Regions from separate parts of the Streptomyces sp. NPDC018031 genome, predicted to be linked through region 2. Evidence: riboswitches for the same ligand, from Rfam matches in the RefSeq annotation. Region 2 holds a riboswitch; each other region holds the start of a gene.
The links. A riboswitch is a leader RNA that binds a small molecule or an ion and turns the genes downstream of it on or off. The one in region 2 is predicted to bind thiamine pyrophosphate.
Positions count from the first base shown of each region.

Region 1: another riboswitch for thiamine pyrophosphate. It lies ahead of ACH4B3_RS00350 (thiamine ABC transporter substrate binding subunit); the one in region 2 lies ahead of thiC (phosphomethylpyrimidine synthase ThiC).
Region 3: another riboswitch for thiamine pyrophosphate. It lies ahead of thiO (glycine oxidase ThiO); the one in region 2 lies ahead of thiC (phosphomethylpyrimidine synthase ThiC).

Region 1 covers NZ_JBIRFT010000001.1:98,525-104,911, reverse strand. The annotation lists gene ACH4B3_RS00360 (phosphatidate cytidylyltransferase) at 1-839, shown strand, start outside; gene rlmN (23S rRNA (adenine(2503)-C(2))-methyltransferase RlmN) at 1,003-2,115, shown strand; TPP riboswitch at 2,191-2,295, shown strand; gene ACH4B3_RS00350 (thiamine ABC transporter substrate binding subunit) at 2,291-3,370, shown strand; gene ACH4B3_RS00345 (ABC transporter permease) at 3,442-5,055, shown strand; gene ACH4B3_RS00340 (ABC transporter ATP-binding protein) at 5,056-6,099, shown strand; gene ACH4B3_RS00335 (hypothetical protein) at 6,381-6,387, opposite strand, start outside.
Region 2 covers NZ_JBIRFT010000004.1:436,101-442,487, reverse strand. The annotation lists gene ACH4B3_RS14225 (LacI family DNA-binding transcriptional regulator) at 1-335, shown strand, start outside; gene ACH4B3_RS14220 (metallophosphoesterase) at 555-1,691, shown strand; gene thiC (phosphomethylpyrimidine synthase ThiC) at 1,924-3,687, opposite strand; TPP riboswitch at 3,680-3,836, opposite strand; gene ACH4B3_RS14210 (YibE/F family protein) at 3,907-5,340, shown strand; gene ACH4B3_RS14205 (SsgA family sporulation/cell division regulator) at 5,962-6,387, opposite strand, start outside.
Region 3 covers NZ_JBIRFT010000003.1:49,632-56,018, reverse strand. The annotation lists gene pknB (Stk1 family PASTA domain-containing Ser/Thr kinase) at 1-1,810, opposite strand, end outside; gene ACH4B3_RS10505 (thiazole synthase) at 2,148-2,948, opposite strand; gene thiS (sulfur carrier protein ThiS) at 2,951-3,151, opposite strand; gene thiO (glycine oxidase ThiO) at 3,148-4,365, opposite strand; TPP riboswitch at 4,362-4,476, opposite strand; gene ACH4B3_RS10490 (NAD(P)/FAD-dependent oxidoreductase) at 4,636-5,973, shown strand; gene ACH4B3_RS10485 (Rv2175c family DNA-binding protein) at 6,073-6,387, shown strand, end outside.

The DNA of each region.
Region 1 (6,387 bases), on a different contig from region 2:
CCGCCGCGCCCGCTCCGGCGAAGAAGAGCGCGGGCCGCGACCTGCGCGCCGCGATAGGGGTCGGCGTCGGACTCGGCGCCGTCATCGTCGCGTCGCTCTTCGTCTACAAGACGGTGTTCCTCGGCGTCATAGCGGTGGCCGTGGTGGTCGGCCTGTGGGAGCTGACCTCGCGGCTCGCGGAGCGCAAGGAGATCAGCGTCCCGCTCGTCCCGCTCGCCGTCGGCGGCGTCGCCATGGTGGTGGCCGGCTATGTGCGGGGCGCGGAGGGCGCCTGGGTGGCCGTGGCGCTCACCGCGCTGGCGGTACTCGTCTGGCGGATGACCGAACCGCCGGAGAACTACCTCCGCGATGTGACCGCGGCCGTCTTCACCGCCTTCTACGTGCCGTTCCTCGCCACCTTCGTGGCCCTGATGCTCGCCGCCGACGACGGGCCGCAGCGGGTGCTCACCTTCCTGCTGCTGACCGTGGTCAGCGACACCGGGGCGTACGCCGTCGGCTGGCGCTTCGGCAAGCACAAGCTCGCGCCGCGCATCAGTCCCGGCAAGACCCGGGAGGGACTGCTGGGCGCGGTGGCCTTCGCCATGGTCGCGGGCGCGCTGTGCATGCAGTACGCCATCGACGGCGGGGTCTGGTGGCAGGGCCTGGTGCTCGGGCTCGCGGTCGCGGTCAGCGCCACCCTCGGCGACCTGGGCGAGTCCATGATCAAGCGCGACCTCGGCATCAAGGACATGGGCAAGCTGCTGCCCGGCCACGGCGGGATCATGGACCGGCTGGACTCCCTGCTGCCGACCGCACCGGTGGTCTGGCTGCTGCTGGTGATCTTCGTCGGGCAGGGGTGAATCGCGCCGGTACCCTGGAAGGGCCCGCCTCCGTCAGGTGGCGGGCCCTTTCCACGCCCCGCCACCTGCGGGGCGGCCCCGTCAGCTCTCCGGGACCGGCACCGACGCCGGGCTCCGCGACAGCGGGGATCGCACGCCCTCGTCGCACTGAGGAGTACCCGCCATGGCCCCGCCCGCCCCGGGAGAACTCACTTTCGCCGCGCCGCGCGGAGCCAAGAAGCCCCCGCGCCACCTGGCCGACCTCGACCCCGCCCAGCGCCGGGAGGCGGTCGCCGCCATCGGCGAGAAGCCGTTCCGCGCCAAGCAGCTGTCGCAGCACTACTTCGCCCGGTACGCGCACGACCCGGCGCAGTGGACCGACATCCCCGCCGCGTCCCGCGAGAAGCTGGCGGGTGAGCTGCTGCCCGACCTGATGAGTGTGGTGCGGCACATCTCCTGTGACGACGACACCACCCGCAAGACGCTGTGGCGGCTGTTCGACGGCACCCTGGTGGAGTCGGTGCTGATGCGCTACCCGGACCGGGTCACCATGTGCATCAGCTCCCAGGCGGGCTGCGGCATGAACTGCCCGTTCTGCGCCACCGGCCAGGCCGGGCTGGACCGCAACCTGTCGACCGCGGAGATCGTGCACCAGATCGTGGACGGCATGCGGGCGCTGCGGGACGGGGAGATCCCCGGCGGCCCGGCCCGGCTCAGCAACATCGTCTTCATGGGCATGGGCGAGCCGCTCGCCAACTACAGCCGTGTGATCGGCGCCATCCGCCGGCTGACCGACCCCGAGCCGGACGGCCTGGGGCTGTCCCAGCGCGGCATCACCGTCTCCACGGTGGGGCTGGTCCCGGCGATGCTGCGGTTCGCCGACGAGGGCTTCAAGTGCCGCCTCGCGGTGTCGCTGCACGCGCCGGACGACGAGCTGCGGGACACCCTGGTACCGGTCAACACCCGCTGGAAGGTCCGCGAGGTGCTGGACGCGGCCTGGGAGTACGCCGCCAAGTCCGGCCGGCGGGTCTCCATCGAGTACGCGCTGATCAGGGACATCAACGACCAGGCGTGGCGGGCCGACCTGCTGGGCCGGCTGCTGAAGAACCGCCGGGTGCACGTCAACCTGATCCCGCTCAACCCGACGCCGGGCTCCAAGTGGACCGCCTCCCGTCCCGAGGACGAGCGGGCGTTCGTCGCGGCCCTGGAGGCGCACGGGGTGCCGGTGACCGTCCGGGACACCCGGGGGCAGGAGATCGACGGCGCCTGCGGCCAGCTGGCCGCCGCCGAGCGCTGAGCCGCGGGCGGGCCCGCCGGGGCCCGCCGGACCGGCTGATACTGTGCTTTCGCACAAATGAACAGGCACAAATGAACACTCCGACAGGGGAGCGCGCGAAGCGCTGAGAGTGCGGCACGGCCGCAGACCCTCGGACCTGATCCGGGTCATACCGGCGTAGGGAGTCAGACTCACCATGAACACCAGCCTCCGGCGTGCCCTCGGCATGGCCGTCCTCGGCACGCTCGCCGCCGGTACCCTCGCGGCCTGCGGCGAATCCGGCGACAGCGGCGGCGCCTCGGACACCGTCACCCTGGTCACCCACGAGTCCTTCGCCCTCTCCGAGGAGGTGCAGAAGGAATTCGAGAAGAGCAGCGGCTACCGGCTGCGGATCCTGGAGAACGGGGACGCCGGCGTCGCCGTCAACAAGGCGGTGCTCTCCAAGGGCAACCCGGAGGGCGACGTCTTCTTCGGCGTCGACAACACCCTGCTCTCCCGCGCCCTGGACAACGACGTGTTCACCCCCTACCGGGCCAAGGGGCTGGACCGCATCCCGGAGCGGCTGCAGCTGGACCGCGGCAAGCACCGGGTCACCCCCATCGACACCGGCGAGATCTGCGTCAACTACGACAAGAAGTACTTCGCCGACCACAAGCTCGCCCCGCCGCGGACCTTCGACGACCTCACCGAGCCGGCCTACCGCAACCTGCTGGTCACCGAGAACCCGGCCACCTCCTCGCCCGGCCTCGCCTTCCTGCTGGGCACCGCCGCGGAGTACGGCGACGACGGCTGGCCGGAGTACTGGAAGAAGCTCAAGGCCAACGGCGTCGAGGTGGTCGACGGCTGGGACCAGGCGTACAACGTCCGCTTCTCCGGCTCGGCGAGCGGCCGGAAGGCCGGCGGCGACCGGCCGCTGGTCGTCTCCTACGCCTCCAGCCCGCCCGCCGAGGTCTTCTACGCCGACCCGCGGCCCACGAAGGCCCCGACCGGCGTCGCCACCGGCACCTGCTTCCGGCAGACCGAGTTCGCCGGGCTCCTGGACGGCGCCCGGAACGAGAAGGGCGGCAAGGCGCTGCTGGACTTCCTGATCAGCAAGCGGTTCCAGGAGGACATGCCGCTCAGCATGTTCGTGAACCCGGTGATCGAGGGAGCGAAGCTGCCGGAGGTCTTCACCGAGTTCGGCGCCGAGGCGGACGACCCCGGGACCATGGCGCCGGAGAAGATCGCCAAGGTCCGTGAGCCGTGGGTCAAGTCGTGGTCCTCCCTCGTCCTGTAGAGACCGACGCCGCACCCGCCGCCGCGCCCCGCCGCCGCGACCGGCGCGGTGCGGCGGTGCGGTTCGGCCTGATGGCCGTACCGCTGGCGTTCCTCGCCGTCTTCTTTGCCTATCCCGTCGCGGCGATCACCGCCCGCGGCCTGAAGGCCGGCGGCGAGTGGCGCTTCGCGCGGATCGGCGAGGTGCTCGGCGACCCGGCGGTGCGCGAGGTGCTGTGGTTCACCACCTGGCAGGCCGCCGCCTCCACCGCGCTGACCCTGGCGGTGGCGCTGCCGGGCGCGTACGTCTTCGCCCGCTTCGCCTTCCCCGGCAAGCAGCTGCTGCGCGCCGTGGTGACGGTGCCGTTCGTGCTGCCGACCGTCGTCGCCGGCACCGCCTTCCTCGCCGTCCTCGGCCGCGGCGGCCTCCTGGAGGACCTGTGGGGGGTGCGGCTGGACACCACCGTGTGGGCCATCCTGCTCGCCCACGTCTTCTTCAACTACGCGGTGGTGGTGCGCACCGTGGGCGGGCTGTGGTCCCAGCTCGACCCCCGCCAGGAGGAGGCCGCCCGGGTCCTGGGGGCGAGCCGCCTCGGCGCCTGGCGGCGGGTCACCCTGCCCGCGCTCGCGCCCGCGGTGGCCGCCGCCGCGCTGATGGTCTTCCTGTTCACCTTCACCTCCTTCGGCGTCGTGCAGATCCTCGGTGGCCCGCACTACGCCACCCTGGAGGTGGAGATCTACCGGCAGACCGCCCAGCTGCTGGACCTGCCGACCGCCGCGGTGCTCACCCTGGTGCAGTTCACGGCCGTCGCCGGGCTGCTGGCGGTGCACGCCCGGACGGTGCGGCGCCGGGAGTCCGCGCTGCGGCTGGTCGACCCCGCGCGGACCGCCCGCCGGCCGCGCGGCGCCGCGCAGTGGACGCTGCTCGGCGCGGTGCTCGCGCAGATCGCGCTGCTGATCCTGCTGCCGCTCGCGGTGCTGGTGGAGCGTTCCTTCCGCGGCCCCGACGGCCACTGGCTGGGCTACTACCGCGCCCTGGGCTCGGTCGCGGACAGCGGCGGGGTCTTCCTGGTGCCGCCGATCGAGGCGGTCGGGAACTCGCTCCGGTACGCCGCCGTGGCCACCGTCATCGCGCTGGTCGTCGGCGGCCTGGCGGCCGCCGCCCTCACCCGGCGGGCGGGACGGCTGGTCCGCGGCTTCGACGCGCTGCTGATGCTGCCGCTGGGCACCTCCGCGGTGACCGTCGGCTTCGGCTTCCTCATCGCCCTCGACGAACCCCCGCTCGACCTGCGGGCGTCCTGGATCCTGGTGCCGCTGGCGCAGGCCCTGGTCGGCGTGCCGTTCGTGGTGCGGACCATGCTGCCGGTGCTGCGTGCGGTCGACCCCCGGCTGCGGGAGGCCGCGGCGGTGCTGGGCGCCTCTCCGCTGCGGGCCTGGCGCGAGGTGGACCTGCCGCTGGTGGGGCGGGCGCTGGGGATCGCGGCCGGGTTCGCGTTCGCCGTCTCGCTGGGCGAGTTCGGTGCCACGGTGTTCATCGCCCGGCCGGACAACCCGACCCTGCCGGTGGCGGTGTCCCGCTTCCTCGGCCGGGCCGGCGACATCAACTACGGGCAGGCCATGGCGCTCAGCACGGTCCTGATGCTGGTGTGCGCCTGCTCGCTGCTGCTGCTGGAACGGATCCGGGCCGACCGTACGGGGGAGTTGTAGATGGCGATGCTGCGTCTGGAGGAGGTCACCGTCCGGTTCGGCACCCGGGTGGCGCTGGACGCCGTGGACCTGTCGGTCGCCGAGCACCGGACGGTGTGCGTGCTGGGGCCCAGCGGCAGCGGCAAGTCCACCCTGCTGCGGGTGGTCGCCGGGCTGCAGGGCGTGGACGCCGGACGGGTGTGGCTGGGCGACCGGGACCAGACCGGGGTGCCCACCCACCGCCGCGGGGTGGGGCTGATGTTCCAGGACCACCAGCTGTTCCCGCAGCGCGACGTGGCCGGCAACGTGGCCTTCGGGCTGCGGATGCGCGGGGTGGGCCGCGGCGAACGGGACCGGCGGGTCGCCGAACTGCTGGAGCTGGTGGGACTGCCGGGCGCGCAGCGGCGGGCGGTCGCCGAACTCTCCGGCGGTGAGCAGCAGCGGGTGGCGCTGGCCCGGGCGCTCGCCCCCCGCCCCAAGGTGCTGATGCTGGACGAGCCGCTGGGCCAGCTCGACCGGAGCCTGCGGGAGCGGCTGGTGGTGGAGCTGCGGCAGCTCTTCGACCGGCTGGGCACCACGGTGCTGGCCGTCACCCACGACCAGGGCGAGGCGTTCGCGCTGGCCGACCGGGTGGTGGTGATGGACGGCGGGCGGATCGCGCAGACCGGTACCCCGCTGGAGGTGTGGCAGCGCCCGGCCTCGGAGTTCGTGGCCCGCTTCCTCGGCTTCGACAACGTGGTGGAGGCGTCCGTGCGGGCCGACGCGGCCGACACCCCCTGGGGCAGGGTGCCGGTGCCCGCCGGGTCGCCGGCCGGGCCGTGCCGGCTGCTGGTCCGCCCGGCCGGGATCCGCCTGGTGCCGGAGGCGGACGGGCTGTCCTGCGAGGTCGAGGGCCGCACCTTCCGCGGCGACCACGTGGCGTTGATACTCCGGCCGCGGAACGCGCCCCGGCTGGAGGCCGTCTGCGAGCTGCGGGACGCGCCGGAGACCGGTACCCGGGTGGGCGTCGCGTTCGACGGGGCCGAGGTGGTGCTGCTCCCCGCGGGCTCCGCGCCGGCGGGCTGACCGGGACCTGCCCGAGGCCCGTAGCGTCCGGGCGGGGCGGCCGGCGTCCGTGCCGTCCGGCCGGTCAGCGGCGCGCGCGGGTGCGGCGGGTACGCAGCCGGTACGCGCGGGTCGCCCGGCCCGGGCACGGCCCGTACGCCGAGAACCCGGCGCAGGCCACGACGACGATCCGCGGCGAGTGGTCGTGCCAGGCCGCCGCCCGGTGTTCCCGCCGTGCGGGCAGTCGCCGCGGCGGCGGTGGGCGAGGGCGGCGCCGGGCCGCGCCCGGGCCCGCGGGCGTCTCAGCCG
Region 2 (6,387 bases):
CGGACGCCGTCTACGGCCTGTTCGACCCCAACGGCACCGATCTGCTCGCCGCCGCCCGCCGCTACGGCCTGCGCGTCCCCGACGACCTGCTGCTCATCTGCTGCAGCGAATCGGCCGTCTACTCGGCCACCGACCCACCGATCACCACCCTCTCCCTCAAACCGCGCCGGATCGGCACCGCCGTGGTCCAACTGCTGATCGACGCCATCGAGGGGCACGACCCCGGACGACCGGTCGAACAGGTCATACCGACCGAGCTGATGATCCGGACCTCCTCACAGCGGCGGCCACCGCGCACCACGGTCAGCCCGCCACGCGGCCCCACCGGAGGCTGAACAACCGGACAACGCCATGTCGTCGGTAGTCTGTGCGCCATCGCTACCAGGTCAATTCGGGAGAAATGGCCGGTGGAGTGGAGCCTGGCCCCGATTGACGGCACCCTGGTGCGTCACAAGCCCTGACCGTCATTCCTATGATGGGCGGATGACACCGCGGACCGCCCTCGACCAGGCACGGTCCTCAAGGTGCACGGCAGCGCGATGGTGGAGGGGTCGATGACTCAGGGGGCCGGTCTGGGACCCACGGCACGGACCACGGCGGCGGAACCGCCCGTACCCACGTACGCCACGTCGCCGGTGCCTCCTCCGGTGCGCCCGCGCCCCTACGCCACGCCCCAGCCGGCCACCACCTCCGCCCAGCCCCCCACCCCCGCCGAGGTGCCGGAGTACACCCCGACCGAGCGCAGCCTGCCGCTCATGGGCCCCGGGCACACCATGGTCGACCGCCCGCTGGTCCCCCCGGACGACCGGCCCACCGTCACCCTCACCCCGGTCCCCGACGCCGCGCGCCCCGCCGAGTCGACCGACGGCCCCGGACCGCTCTTCGTCGTCGGCGACGTCCACGGCTACCACGACGAACTGCGCGCGGCCCTCGCCGCCGAGGGGCTCATCGACGCCGACGGCAACTGGTCGGCGGGCAACACCCGGCTGTGGTTCCTCGGCGACTTCACCGACCGGGGCCCGGACGGCATCGGCGTCATCGACCTGGTGATGCAGCTCTCCGCCCAGGCCGCGGCGGCCGGCGGCTACTGCAAGGCCCTGATGGGCAACCACGAACTGCTCCTGATCGGCGCCAAGCGCTTCGGCGACACCCCGGTCAACTCCGGCGCGGGCACCGCCTCCTTCCACGCCGCCTGGCTGCTCAACGGCGGGCAGCGCACCGACATGGACCGGCTGGAGGACCACCACCTGCAGTGGATGTCCCGGCTGGACGCGATGGCCGAGGAGGACGGGCACCTGCTGGTGCACTCCGACACCACCGCCTACCTGGAGTACGGCGACTCCATCGAGGCCGTGAACGACGCGGTGACCGAGGCGCTCCAGCGCAGTGACGCCGACGAGTGCTGGGACCTGTTCCGCAAGTTCACCAAGCGGTTCGCCTTCCGCGACGAGGACGCCGGCCCGCTGGCCGCCCGGGAACTCCTCCAGACCTACGGCGGCCGGCGCGTGGTCCACGGGCACAGCCCCATCCCCTACCTGCTCGGCGAGGTGGGCTCGGAGGACGGCGAGGACGGCGGCGCCCCGTCCGTGGACGGCCCGCACATCTACGCGGACGACCTGGCCATCGCCATGGACGGCGGCGTCACCATGGCCGGAAAGCTGCTGGTCGTACAGCTGCCGCTGGCCAACTGAGCGCCCCGGGCCCCGGACCGAGCCGCCAGGCCACCGCCCGGACGCCCCCGCACACCCGCAGCGGTGACGGGACACCCGCACCACCGGTCCCCGGCACGGCGCCCGGCGCCGCGAAGGCGCCGCTCCGGGGCCCGGCATCGCGAAGGCACCGCTCCGGAGCGCGGCATCGCGAAGGCACCGCTCCGGGCCCGGCCGTCGTGGGCCGGGCCCGGAAGCGAGCCGGGACGCCGGGTCAGTCGGCGATCGGCAGGTAGACCCGGTTGCCCGCCTCGGCGAACTCCCGGGACTTCTCCGCCATCCCGGCCTCGATCTCGTCCAGCTCACCGCCGTGCCGGCGGCGGATGTCCTGGGAGATCTTCATCGAGCAGAACTTGGGGCCGCACATGGAGCAGAAGTGCGCGGTCTTCGCCGGCTCGGCGGGGAGCGTCTCGTCGTGGAAGGCGCGGGCCGTGTCCGGGTCGAGGGCCAGGTTGAACTGGTCCTCCCAGCGGAACTCGAAGCGCGCGTCGGAGAGGGCGTCGTCCCACTCCTGGGCGCCGGGGTGCCCCTTGGCCAGATCCGCCGCGTGGGCGGCGATCTTGTACGTGATGACGCCGGTCTTGACGTCGTCGCGGTCGGGCAGGCCCAGGTGCTCCTTGGGGGTGACGTAGCAGAGCATCGCGGTGCCCCACCAGGCGATCATCGCGGCGCCGATGCCCGAGGTGATGTGGTCGTAGGCGGGCGCGACGTCCGTGGTCAGCGGGCCCAGGGTGTAGAACGGCGCCTCCTCGCAGATCTCCTGCTGGAGGTCGATGTTCTCCTTGATCTTGTGCATCGGGACGTGGCCCGGGCCCTCGATCATGGTCTGGACGTTGTGCCGCTTGGCGATCCGGTTCAGCTCGCCGAGCGTCTTCAGCTCCGCGAACTGCGCCTCGTCGTTGGCGTCCGCGATGGAGCCGGGGCGCAGGCCGTCACCGAGCGAGTAGGTGACGTCGTAGGAGGCGAGGATCTCGCAGAGCTCCTCGAAGTTCTCGTAGAGGAAGCTCTCCTTGTGGTGCGCCAGGCACCACGCGGCCATGATGGAGCCGCCGCGCGAGACGATGCCGGTCTTGCGGCGCGCGGTCAGCGGCACGTAGCGCAGCAGCACGCCGGCGTGCACGGTCATGTAGTCGACGCCCTGTTCGGCCTGCTCGATGACCGTGTCCTTGTAGATCTCCCAGGTCAGCTCCTCGGCCTTGCCGTCGACCTTCTCCAGGGCCTGGTAGAGGGGCACGGTGCCGATGGGCACGGGGGAGTTGCGCAGCACCCACTCGCGGGTGGTGTGGATGTTGCGGCCGGTGGAGAGGTCCATGACCGTGTCGGCGCCCCACCGGGTGGCCCAGGTCATCTTCTCCACCTCTTCCTCGATGGAGGAGGTGACGGCGGAGTTGCCGATGTTGGCGTTCACCTTCACCAGGAACTTCTTGCCGATGATCATCGGCTCGATCTCCGGGTGGTTGATGTTCGCCGGGAGGACGGCCCGGCCGGCGGCGATCTCCTCGCGCACGGTCTCCGGCGAGACGTTCTCGCGGACCGCCACGTACTCCATCTCGGCGGTGATCTCGCCGCGCCGGGCGTACGCGAGCTGGGTCACCGCGGCGCCGTCGCGGCCGCGGCGGGGCAGCCGCGGGCGGCCGGGGAAGACCGCGTCGAGGTTCTTCAGGCCGCCGCGCGGCGCGGTGTGCTTGATCCCGTCGTCCTCCGGGCGCAGGGGGCGCCCGGCGTATTCCTCGGTGTCGCCCCGGCCGACGATCCAGTTCTCCCGGAGCGGCGACAGGCCGCGGCGGACGTCCGTCTCCACGGCCGGGTCGGTGTACGGGCCGGAGGTGTCGTACAAGCGCACGTCCTGGCCATTGGTGAGGTGCACGCGCCGCACCGGAACCCGGAGGTCCGGGCGCGAACCGGTCACGTAGTCCTTGTGCCAGCCGATCTGCTCGACCTGGCTGGCGGCAGGCGTGTGTGCATCCTGAACGGTCATCAGACCTACTCCCTACGCCGGCATTACCCGGTAACAGGTTCAGCGGTCGACGCAGCGGTGTCCGCAGCGGAGTGCCGGCTCGGCCGGCTGCTCGCCACGGAGGTCAGCGCCCTCTCAGCCCGGTGCTCCGAGCTCCCGCGATTGCAAAGGTGCCATGAGGCTAACGGTTGTCCGGGCGTGCTGAACAGGGGGCCCACCTTCTCTTGCGATGATCGGGCCGTGACTCCGACACCTGAGGACCACTCGCACGACGACGCGCACCGCCCCGCGCCCGGCCCGTCACCGGGGCACGGACACGGCCATGGGCACGGACACGGACACGGCCCGGCCACTCCGGTATCCGCGCATCTGCGGAAGGTGATCGCCGCGGTGCTGATCCCCTTCACGGCGGTGGTCGTGGTGGGGCTGATCGTGCTGTGGCCCGGCGGCACGCCGGACGGCAGCAGGGGCGGACCCAGCGGACTCGGCTTCGACCAGCAGAGGGCCTCCGGCCGGGTGGTGGAGGTCGAGGAGGTGAACTGCGCGGACGTCAACGCGCAGCCGCAGCAGCCGCCGGCCCCCGGCGAGGGGGACGCCGCGCGGCCGCCGGGCGATGCGGACGAGCCGTGCGAGCGGGCCACCATCGAGGTGACCTCCGGCAAGGACGAGGGCCACCGGTTCGACGAGATCGTGCAGCCGAGCGCCTCCCGGCACTACACCACGGGCCAGAAGCTGAAGCTGTCGTACGCGCCGAAGGCGCCGAAGAACCTCCAGTACTCGGTGAGCGATGTGGACCGCGGGATGCCGATGGCGGTGCTGGCGGGGCTGTTCGCGCTGGTCGTGGTGGCGGTGGGCCGGCTGCGCGGGGTCTTCGCCCTGGTGGCGCTGGCCATCAGTTTCGGGGTGCTGACCACGTTCATCCTGCCGGCGATCTTGCAGGGCTCGAACCCGCTGCTGGTGGCGGTGATCGGCGGCAGCGCCATCATGCTGATCGCGCTCTACCTCTGCCACGGGCTGACCGCCCGGACGTCGGTGGCGGTACTGGGCACGTTGATCTCACTGCTGCTGATCGCGGTGCTGGGCTCGGTGTTCATCGGCTGGGCGGCGCTGACCGGGAACACCGACGACCAGACCGGGCTGGTGCACGGGCTGTACCCCGACATCGAGATCCGCGGCCTGCTGCTGGCCGGCGTGATCATCGGGTCGCTGGGCGTGCTGGACGACGTGACGGTGACCCAGACCTCGGCGGTCTGGGAGCTCAAGGACGCCGACCCGTCGGCGGGTTGGCGGAAACTCTACGCGGCCGCCATGCGGATCGGCCGGGACCACATCGCTTCGGTGGTCAACACCCTGGTGCTGGCCTACGCGGGTGCGTCGCTGCCGCTGCTGTTGCTGTTCAGCATCGCGGACAGCGGGGTGGGCACGGTGGCGACGAGCGAGATCGTCGCCGAGGAGATCCTGCGCACCCTGGTGGGCAGCATCGGGCTGGTGGCGTCGGTGCCGGTGACCACGGCGCTGGCCGCGCTGGTGGTCTCGGCCGACCGGCCCGCGGCGGCCGGCGGCGGGGCAGCCGCCGGGGGCAGGCCCGGGTCCGCCGGGGCGAGCGCGCCGGGCCGGGGTGTGGGGGCCGGGCGGGGCCGCCGCCGGCGGGCGAAGCCGCGGGGCGGACGCTAGCCGGACGGGCCGCCGGGGGCGCCCAGGCCACGCGGGCGGCGTGCGGTGGGCGGGCTTCGGGGCCGCCGGCCGATCGTCGGGCCGCGGAGGCGACGGCCGGCGGTGCGCGGCAGGCTCCCGGCGGCCGGCGCCGGTGCGCCGCGGTGGCGGCGGCGCGGCGGGCTCCGGTCGTCCGGTGCGGGCCCGCCGCGGGGCGGGCGGCGGCGGGGCGGTGGCGTTGCCAGGCACACGGGCTCGCCCGGCCGGGCCGCGGCACCCGGGCGTGCGGCACGGCGCCGGGCGCGCTCCGCCCGGCACGGGTGCACGCGGCGAGGACTCCCGGGCAAGCTCCGCCGGGCACCGACGCGCCGGACCCGGGCAAGGGCTCGCCGGACCCGGGTTCGCCGGGCACGCTCCGCCGGCAGGCGGCACGCACCCCCGGACCCGCTCCGCCGGCAGGCGGCACGCACGCAACGGACCCGTTCCGCCCGGCAGGCGGCACGACCCCGGCGGAGCCGGCCCCGCCGGATCCGGCCCGTGTCCGGACGCGGCCCCCTCGGGCACTCCGCCAGGGCGGCGGCTCGCCGGACCGATTCTGCAGCGGCCCGGGGGCGCTCCCGCCCGGTTCGTTCCGGGCCGGGCTCAGCCCGCGTACCGGTCCTGGGCGAGGATCTGGCCGAGGACCGCGTCCAGGTCGGCGACCGGATCGCCCGCCTCCCGCTCCTCGCCGAACGGGACCAGCCGGTCGGTGCGGTCCAGGAAGGCGATCAGCGGGGCGGTGCCGGATCGGAACAGGGCCCCTTCCCCGCCCACTTGGAGCCGGATGAACACCCCCTGGGCCGGCTCGCCCTCGCTTCGCCCCGGCGGGTCGGCCAGCAGGTCCCCGCCCAGGGTGCCGGGTCCGGCGGGGGTGATGTGGACGTCGCCCTCCCCGGCCGGCCCGCTGAGCCCGTCGAGCAGCAGTTCACGTGCGAAGGCCCAGGTCACGGGGGCGTCCCCGGGCAAGTGAAAGGTGATTTCCACGGCGTACGGATCATTGCTGTCGTACGCCAGCTCGACCGGGATACG
Region 3 (6,387 bases), on a different contig from region 2:
CCAGGGCCTCCAGCTCCTCGGTGGCGTCGTCCACGTCGTCCCCCTCGACGTCCGGCACCTCGATCATGCGGGGCCCCTTGGAGAGGGTGAGGGTGATGGTGTCGCCCTTGGCCGCGTCCTTCTCGCTCGACGGGGACTGCTTGGCGACCGCACCGGCGTCCTCCTCGGAGAACACCCGGTCCTCGGCGAACTCGACCTTGAATCCGGCGTCCCGCAGGTCCGACTCGGCGTCGGCCGCCGACTCGCCGACCACGTCCGGGACGGAGATCGGCTCGCCCATGGAAACCTTGATCGACACCGCGCTGTCCGGCCTGCGCTCCACCCCGGCCCGCGGGTCGGTGGCGAGCACCTGGCCCGCCGGGGTCTCGTTGCTGAAATGCCGGGTCACCTTGCCGACGGCCAGCCCGGCGTCCTTGATCTTCGCCCGGGCCTCGGTGATCGGCATGCCCACCACATTGGGCACGGTGGCCCGGGGCGGCCCCTGCGAGATCCGGATGGTCACCGTGCCGGTGTTGCGGATGCGCTCGCCGACCCCGGGGTCGGTCTCGATGACCTTCCCCTTGTCCACCACGTCGCTGAACTCGCGGACGACCTTCACCTCAAGGCCCTTGTCGGTGAGCTTCCGCTCCGCCTTGGCCTGGGTCAGCCCGATCACCCCGGGCACCTTGGTGAACTGGCCCGAGCTGATGTACCACACACCGGCCCCCACCCCGAGCGCCAGCAGCACCGCGGTGATCAGCGCCAGCACCCGGCGGCGCGGCAGCCGGTCGCGCAGCGCCGGACGGGAGCCCCCGGCCGGTGGCGGAGCGGGTCGCTCCAGCCGGCTGGTGCGGCTCACGTCCCCGGTTCCGCCGCCCGGCGCTGCGGGACCGGCCGGCGGCCGTGCGATCACGCTCGTGCGGTCCTCCGAGCCGTCCCGCGCGCCGTCCCCCGCGCCGGGCGGCAGCAGGTCCAGCTGGGCGTCGGTGAGCGCGGCGCGAGCCGCCCGGGCGACCCCGAGCAGCTCCACCGCGTCGGCCGGACGCAGCTCCGGATCGCGGGCGGTGGCCCCGGTGACCAGTGCGTCCAACTGCGGCGCGAGCCCCGGGACCAGCACCGACGGCGGTGTGACGTCCTCGTGCAGATGCTGGAAGAGGATCTGTGCCGGGGTGCCCCCGGCGTGCGGCTTGGCGCCGGTCAGCATCTCGTACAGCACCACGCCGCAGGCGTAGATGTCCGCCCGGGTGTCCGCGGTGCCGTGCTCGATCTGCTCCGGGGCCAGGTACGAGACGGTGCCCATGATCGACTGGGTGTCGGTGCCGGTGGCCGCGTCCACCGGGCGGGCCAGCCCGAAGTCGGCGACCTTGACCCGGCCGTCGTCGCCGATCAGCACGTTCTCCGGCTTCATGTCACGGTGCACGAAACCGGCCCGGTGCGCCGCGCCCAGTGCCGCGAGCACCGGTTCCAGGATGTCCAGCGCGGCGCGCGGCTGCAGCGCCCCGCGCTCCCGCAGCACGTCCCGCAGCGTGCACCCGGCGACGTACTCCATGGCCAGGAAGACGTAGCGGCCGTCGGTGCCCTGGTCGAAGACGCCCACCACGTTGGGGTGGGCGAGCCGGGCCACGGACTTCGCCTCACGGATGAAGCGCTCCACGAAGGCGCCGTCGGCGGCGAGCGTCGGGTGCATCACCTTGAGGGCGACCACCCGGTCCAGACGGGTGTCGACGGCCCGGTAGACCGTGGCCATGCCGCCCACGGCGATCCGCGCGTCGACGCGGTAGCGGCCGTCGAGCACCTGGCCGACGAGCGGATCCTGCAGGGTCGTATCCACGGGACAGGAGTCTACGAGCCGTCCTCGACACCCTGTGCCACCTGCGCCGCGACCGGCTGCTACTGCAGCCGAACAGTGACATGCCGCCATGGCGCCCACCCCGGCGGGCGGGGCGGGCGCCAGGCCAGCGGGCGCCCGGGACGACCGCGGTCCCGGGGCGGCCGGCCGCGCGCCCGCGGGTGCCCGGTGTCCGCCCCTGCGGCCCCGGCCCGGACGGGCCCTGCGGCCTCGGCCCGGACGGGCCCGGCGGCCCGGACAAGCCTTGTGGCCCCGGCCCGGTGGGCGGTGCCGCGGGGGCGGCGAGCGCCCGAGCGGTCAGCCGCGCACCGCGCGCACATCAGCTCCCGAAGGCGGGGCGTTCCGGGTCGAAGTCGGCCAGGCCGCTGGTCGGTGAGGAGGCGTGGGCGAAGTGGCGGCGCGGGATCCGGCCGGCCCGGTGGGCCAGCCGGCCCGCCTCGACCGCGTGCCGCATCGCCTCCGCCATCAGCACCGGCTCCTGGGCGCGGGTCACCGCGGACGCCAGCATCACGGCCGCGCACCCCAGCTCCATGGCGAGCGCCGCGTCCGAGGCCGTCCCGGCGCCCGCGTCCAGCACCACCGGCACCTGCGCCCGCTCCACGATCAGCTGGAAGTTGTGCGGGTTGCGGATGCCCAGCCCGGATCCGATGGGCGACCCCAGCGGCATCACGGCAGCACAGCCCACGTCCTCCAGCTTGCGGGCGAGCACCGGGTCGTCGTTGGTGTACGGCAGCACGGTGAACCCGTCGTCGACCAGGATCTCGGCGGCGTCCAGCAGCTCCACCGGGTCCGGGAGCAGGGTCCGCTCGTCGGCCACCACCTCCAGTTTGATCCAGTCGGTGCCGAGCGCCTCCCGGGCCAGCCGGGCGGTGAGCACCGCCTCGCCCGCGGTGAAGCAGCCCGCCGTGTTGGGCAGCACCCGGATCCCGAGCCGGTCCAGCACGGACAGCACCGAGCCCTGCACGGTGGGGTCCAGCCGCCGCATCGCGACGGTGGTCAGCTGGGTGCCGCTCGCGACCAGGGACCGCTCCAGCACCTCCAGGCTGGGCGCGCCGCCCGTACCCATGATCAGTCGGGAGTCGACGGACACCCCGCCGATGACCAGCGGATCGTCAGCCATGCTCAGCCTCCCTGGACCGCGGTGAGGACCTCGACCCGGTCGCCGTCACCGAGCGGGGTACGGGGCCACTGGCTCCTGGGCACCACGCTCTCGTTGACGGCGGCGGCGACACCGCCGGCGGCCGGGGTGAGCGTGGCCACCAGCAGGTCGAGGGTGAAGCCGTCGGGGATCTCGCGGGTCTCGCCGTTGACGCTGACGGTCATGCGGGCTGCTCCTGACGTGGTGGTACCTGCCCCGCCCCGCCGGCCGCGGGGGAGGGTGCGGACGGGCGCCGGGAGGAGAAGCGCCGGGGGGAGAACGGGCGGGCGTGGGCGGGGAGTTCGCCGGTGGTGAGCGCCTCGGCCATGATGTCGCCGGTGACCGGGGTGAGCAGCACGCCGTTGCGGTGGTGCCCGGTCGCCAGCTGGAGGCCGGGCAGGTCGGTGGGGCCCAGCAGCGGGGCGTTGTCCGGGGAGCCGGGCCGCAGCCCGGCACGGGTCTCGGTGAGCGGCAGTTCGGTGATGCCGGGCACCAGCTCGTGGGCGTCGCGGAGGAGTTCGTACACCCCGCCCGCGGTGACCGTGGTGTCCCAGCCCATCTCCTCGCTGGTGGCACCGACCACCAGCTCGCCGTTCTCCCGCGGCACCAGGTACACGTGCCCGCCGCGCACCACGGCCCGCACGGTGCGGGAGAGGAACGGCGCGTAGCCGGCGGGCACCCGCAGCCGCAGCACCTGGCCCTTCACCGGGCGCACCGGCGGCAGCACCTCGGGCGGGACCCCGGCGAGCCGGCCGCTGTGGCTGCCCGCGGCGAGCACCGTGCGGTGCGCCGGCAGCCGGGTGCCGTCCGCCGTCACCACCCCGGCCGCCCGGTCGCCGTCCAGCACCAGGCGCTCCGCCCGGGTGCGGTGGAGGGCCACCCCGGCCCGCCGGCAGGCGGTCACCAGCGCGGCGGCCAGCCGCCGCGGATCGGTCTGGTGGTCACCCTCCACCCGCAGCCCGCCGCACACCCCGGGCGCCAGCATCGGCTCCAGGCGGCGGCATTCACGTCCGGTCAGCCACTCCGCCTCCAGCCCGCAGCGCTGCTGGAGCGCGTGCAACTCCCGCAACTGCGCCCGGTCGTCGGCGTCGAGGGCCACGGCCAGGGTGCCGCAGGCGCGGAAACCGATGTCCTGGCCGCTCGCCGCCTCCAGTTCGGCGGCGAACTCCGGATAGCGCGCCGCGGAGGCCAGGTTGAGGCCGAGCAGTGTCTCCTCGCCGTGCGCGAGCTCGGTCACCGCGGCCAGCATGCCGGCCGCCACCTGGGCGGCGCCCTGGCCGGGTTCGGGGTCGGTCACCGCGCAGCTCAGCCCGCGCTGGGCCGCCCGCCAGGCCGTGACCAGGCCGATGATGCCGCCGCCGACCACCAGGACGTCGTACGGCTCGGATACCGCATGCATGGGCGGATCGCCCCTCCCTTCGCCGGCATGACCCGGATCAGGTTCGTACGGTCGGAGGCCGCGACAGCCTCCCTCTCAGCCCGGTGCGTCCGGGCTCCCGCGAGTGCTCTGTGCCCGCCACCCTAGTACGCCGCCCGAAGGAGCCGGAAGGGCGTGGTCCCCCCGCCCCGGGCCACCGGGGGTGCGGCCGGCCCGGCGCGCCGCCGGTGTGCCGGAGATCTCCTCGCGAGGTGTTCCGGCCGACCGGCCGCCCCGTCCTACAGTGATCGGGTGAGCGATGGGCTGAGGACACCGACACCGACCGGCACCCGGGGCACCGACGGAGGACGGGTGGTGATCGTCGGCGCCGGGGTGGCCGGAGTGCAGACCGCGGTCGCGCTGCGCGAGGAGGGCTGGTCCGGGGAGATCGTGCTGCTGGGGGCGGAACCGCACCAGCCGTACGACCGCCCGCCGCTGTCCAAGGCCGTGCTGCTGGGCAAGGCCGACGGCTCGGCGTTCGACGTGGACTTCGCCGGCCTCGGGGTGGAACTCCACCTCGGCCGCCGCGCCACCGCGCTGCGGACCGGCGAGCGGCTGCTGCTCACCGACTCCGGACCCGTCGGCTACGACCACCTGGTCCTCGCGACCGGCGCGGAACCCCTCCTGCTGCCCGGCCAGGAGCGGCCCGCGGCGGGGGAGCGGCCCGCCGAGGGCGGCCCCGGCATCCATCTGCTGCGCACCCTGGACGACGCGGAGCGCCTGCGTCCGGTACTCGCCCGGCAGCATGACGTCGTGGTGGTCGGCGCGGGCTGGATCGGCGCGGAGTTCGCCACCGCGGCGCGCGAGGCGGGCTGCGCGGTGACCGTCGTGGAGGCCGCCGACCGGCCGCTCGCCGGCGCGCTGCCGCCGGAGGTCGCCGCCTACCTCGCGGGCTGGTACCTGGACAGCGGCGCCGCGCTCATCACCGGGGCCCGGGTCGTCGGGGTGGACGAGTCCGGGGTGCTGATCGCCGGGGGCGAGGGCCAAGGCGGCGGCGCGGACGGCACCACCCGGCTGCGCGCCGACGCGGTGGTCGTCGGGATCGGGGCCCGGCCCGCCACCGACTGGCTCGCCGGATCCGGCGTCGAGCTGGCCGCGGACGGCTCGGTGCGGGCGGACCAGTGGCTGCGCACCTCCGCCCCGGAGGTGTACGCGGTCGGCGACTGCGCCTCCTTCCCCTCCGCCCGCTACGGCGAACGGCTGCTGGTCCACCACTGGGACAACGCCCTGCAGGGGCCGCGCACCGTCGCCGCCAACCTGGTCGGCTCGCGGCGGCCGCAGTTCACCGGTGCCGTCTACGACCCGGTGCCCTACTTCTGGTCCGAGCAGTTCGGCCGCTTCGTGCAGTACGCCGGACACCACACCGCCGACGACGAGCTGCTGTGGCGCGGCGACCCCGGCGGCGCCGCCTGGTCGGTGTGCTGGCTGCGGGACGGTCGCCTGGTCGCCCTGCTGGCCGTCGGCCGGCCCCGGGACCTGGCCCAGGGGCGCAAGCTCGTGGAGCGCGGCGCGCTGATCGACCGCGCCCGGGCGGCGGACGCCTCGGTGCCGCTGAAGTCCGCGGTCCTCGGCGACGCCGCCGGCGCCTGACGCCCCCTCGCCCACCGGTGGCCGACCGGTGGGCCACCGTGCCCCCATGGGACGCGGAGCGTTCGCGATGAGTCCGTGGTGGATGGCAGGCTTGTTCCCGTGACCGAGATTGACGCAAAGATCGATGCCCTGGTGCCCGCCTGGCTCAACCTCCCCGACATCGCCGAACGCCTCGACGTCGAGGTGACCCGGGTCCGGCAGCTGGTCAAGGAAGGCCAGCTGATCGCCGTGCGGCGGGGCGAGAACCGGGTTCTCATGGTCCCCGCCGCGTTCATCGGGGAGGGGAAGGTCGTCAAGGGACTCAGCGGGACGCTGACCCTGCTGAGGGACGACGGCTTCAGCGACGAGGAGATGCTGGAGTGGCTCTTCACCCCCGACCCCACCCTGCCCGGCACCCCCGCGGAGGCCCTGCGC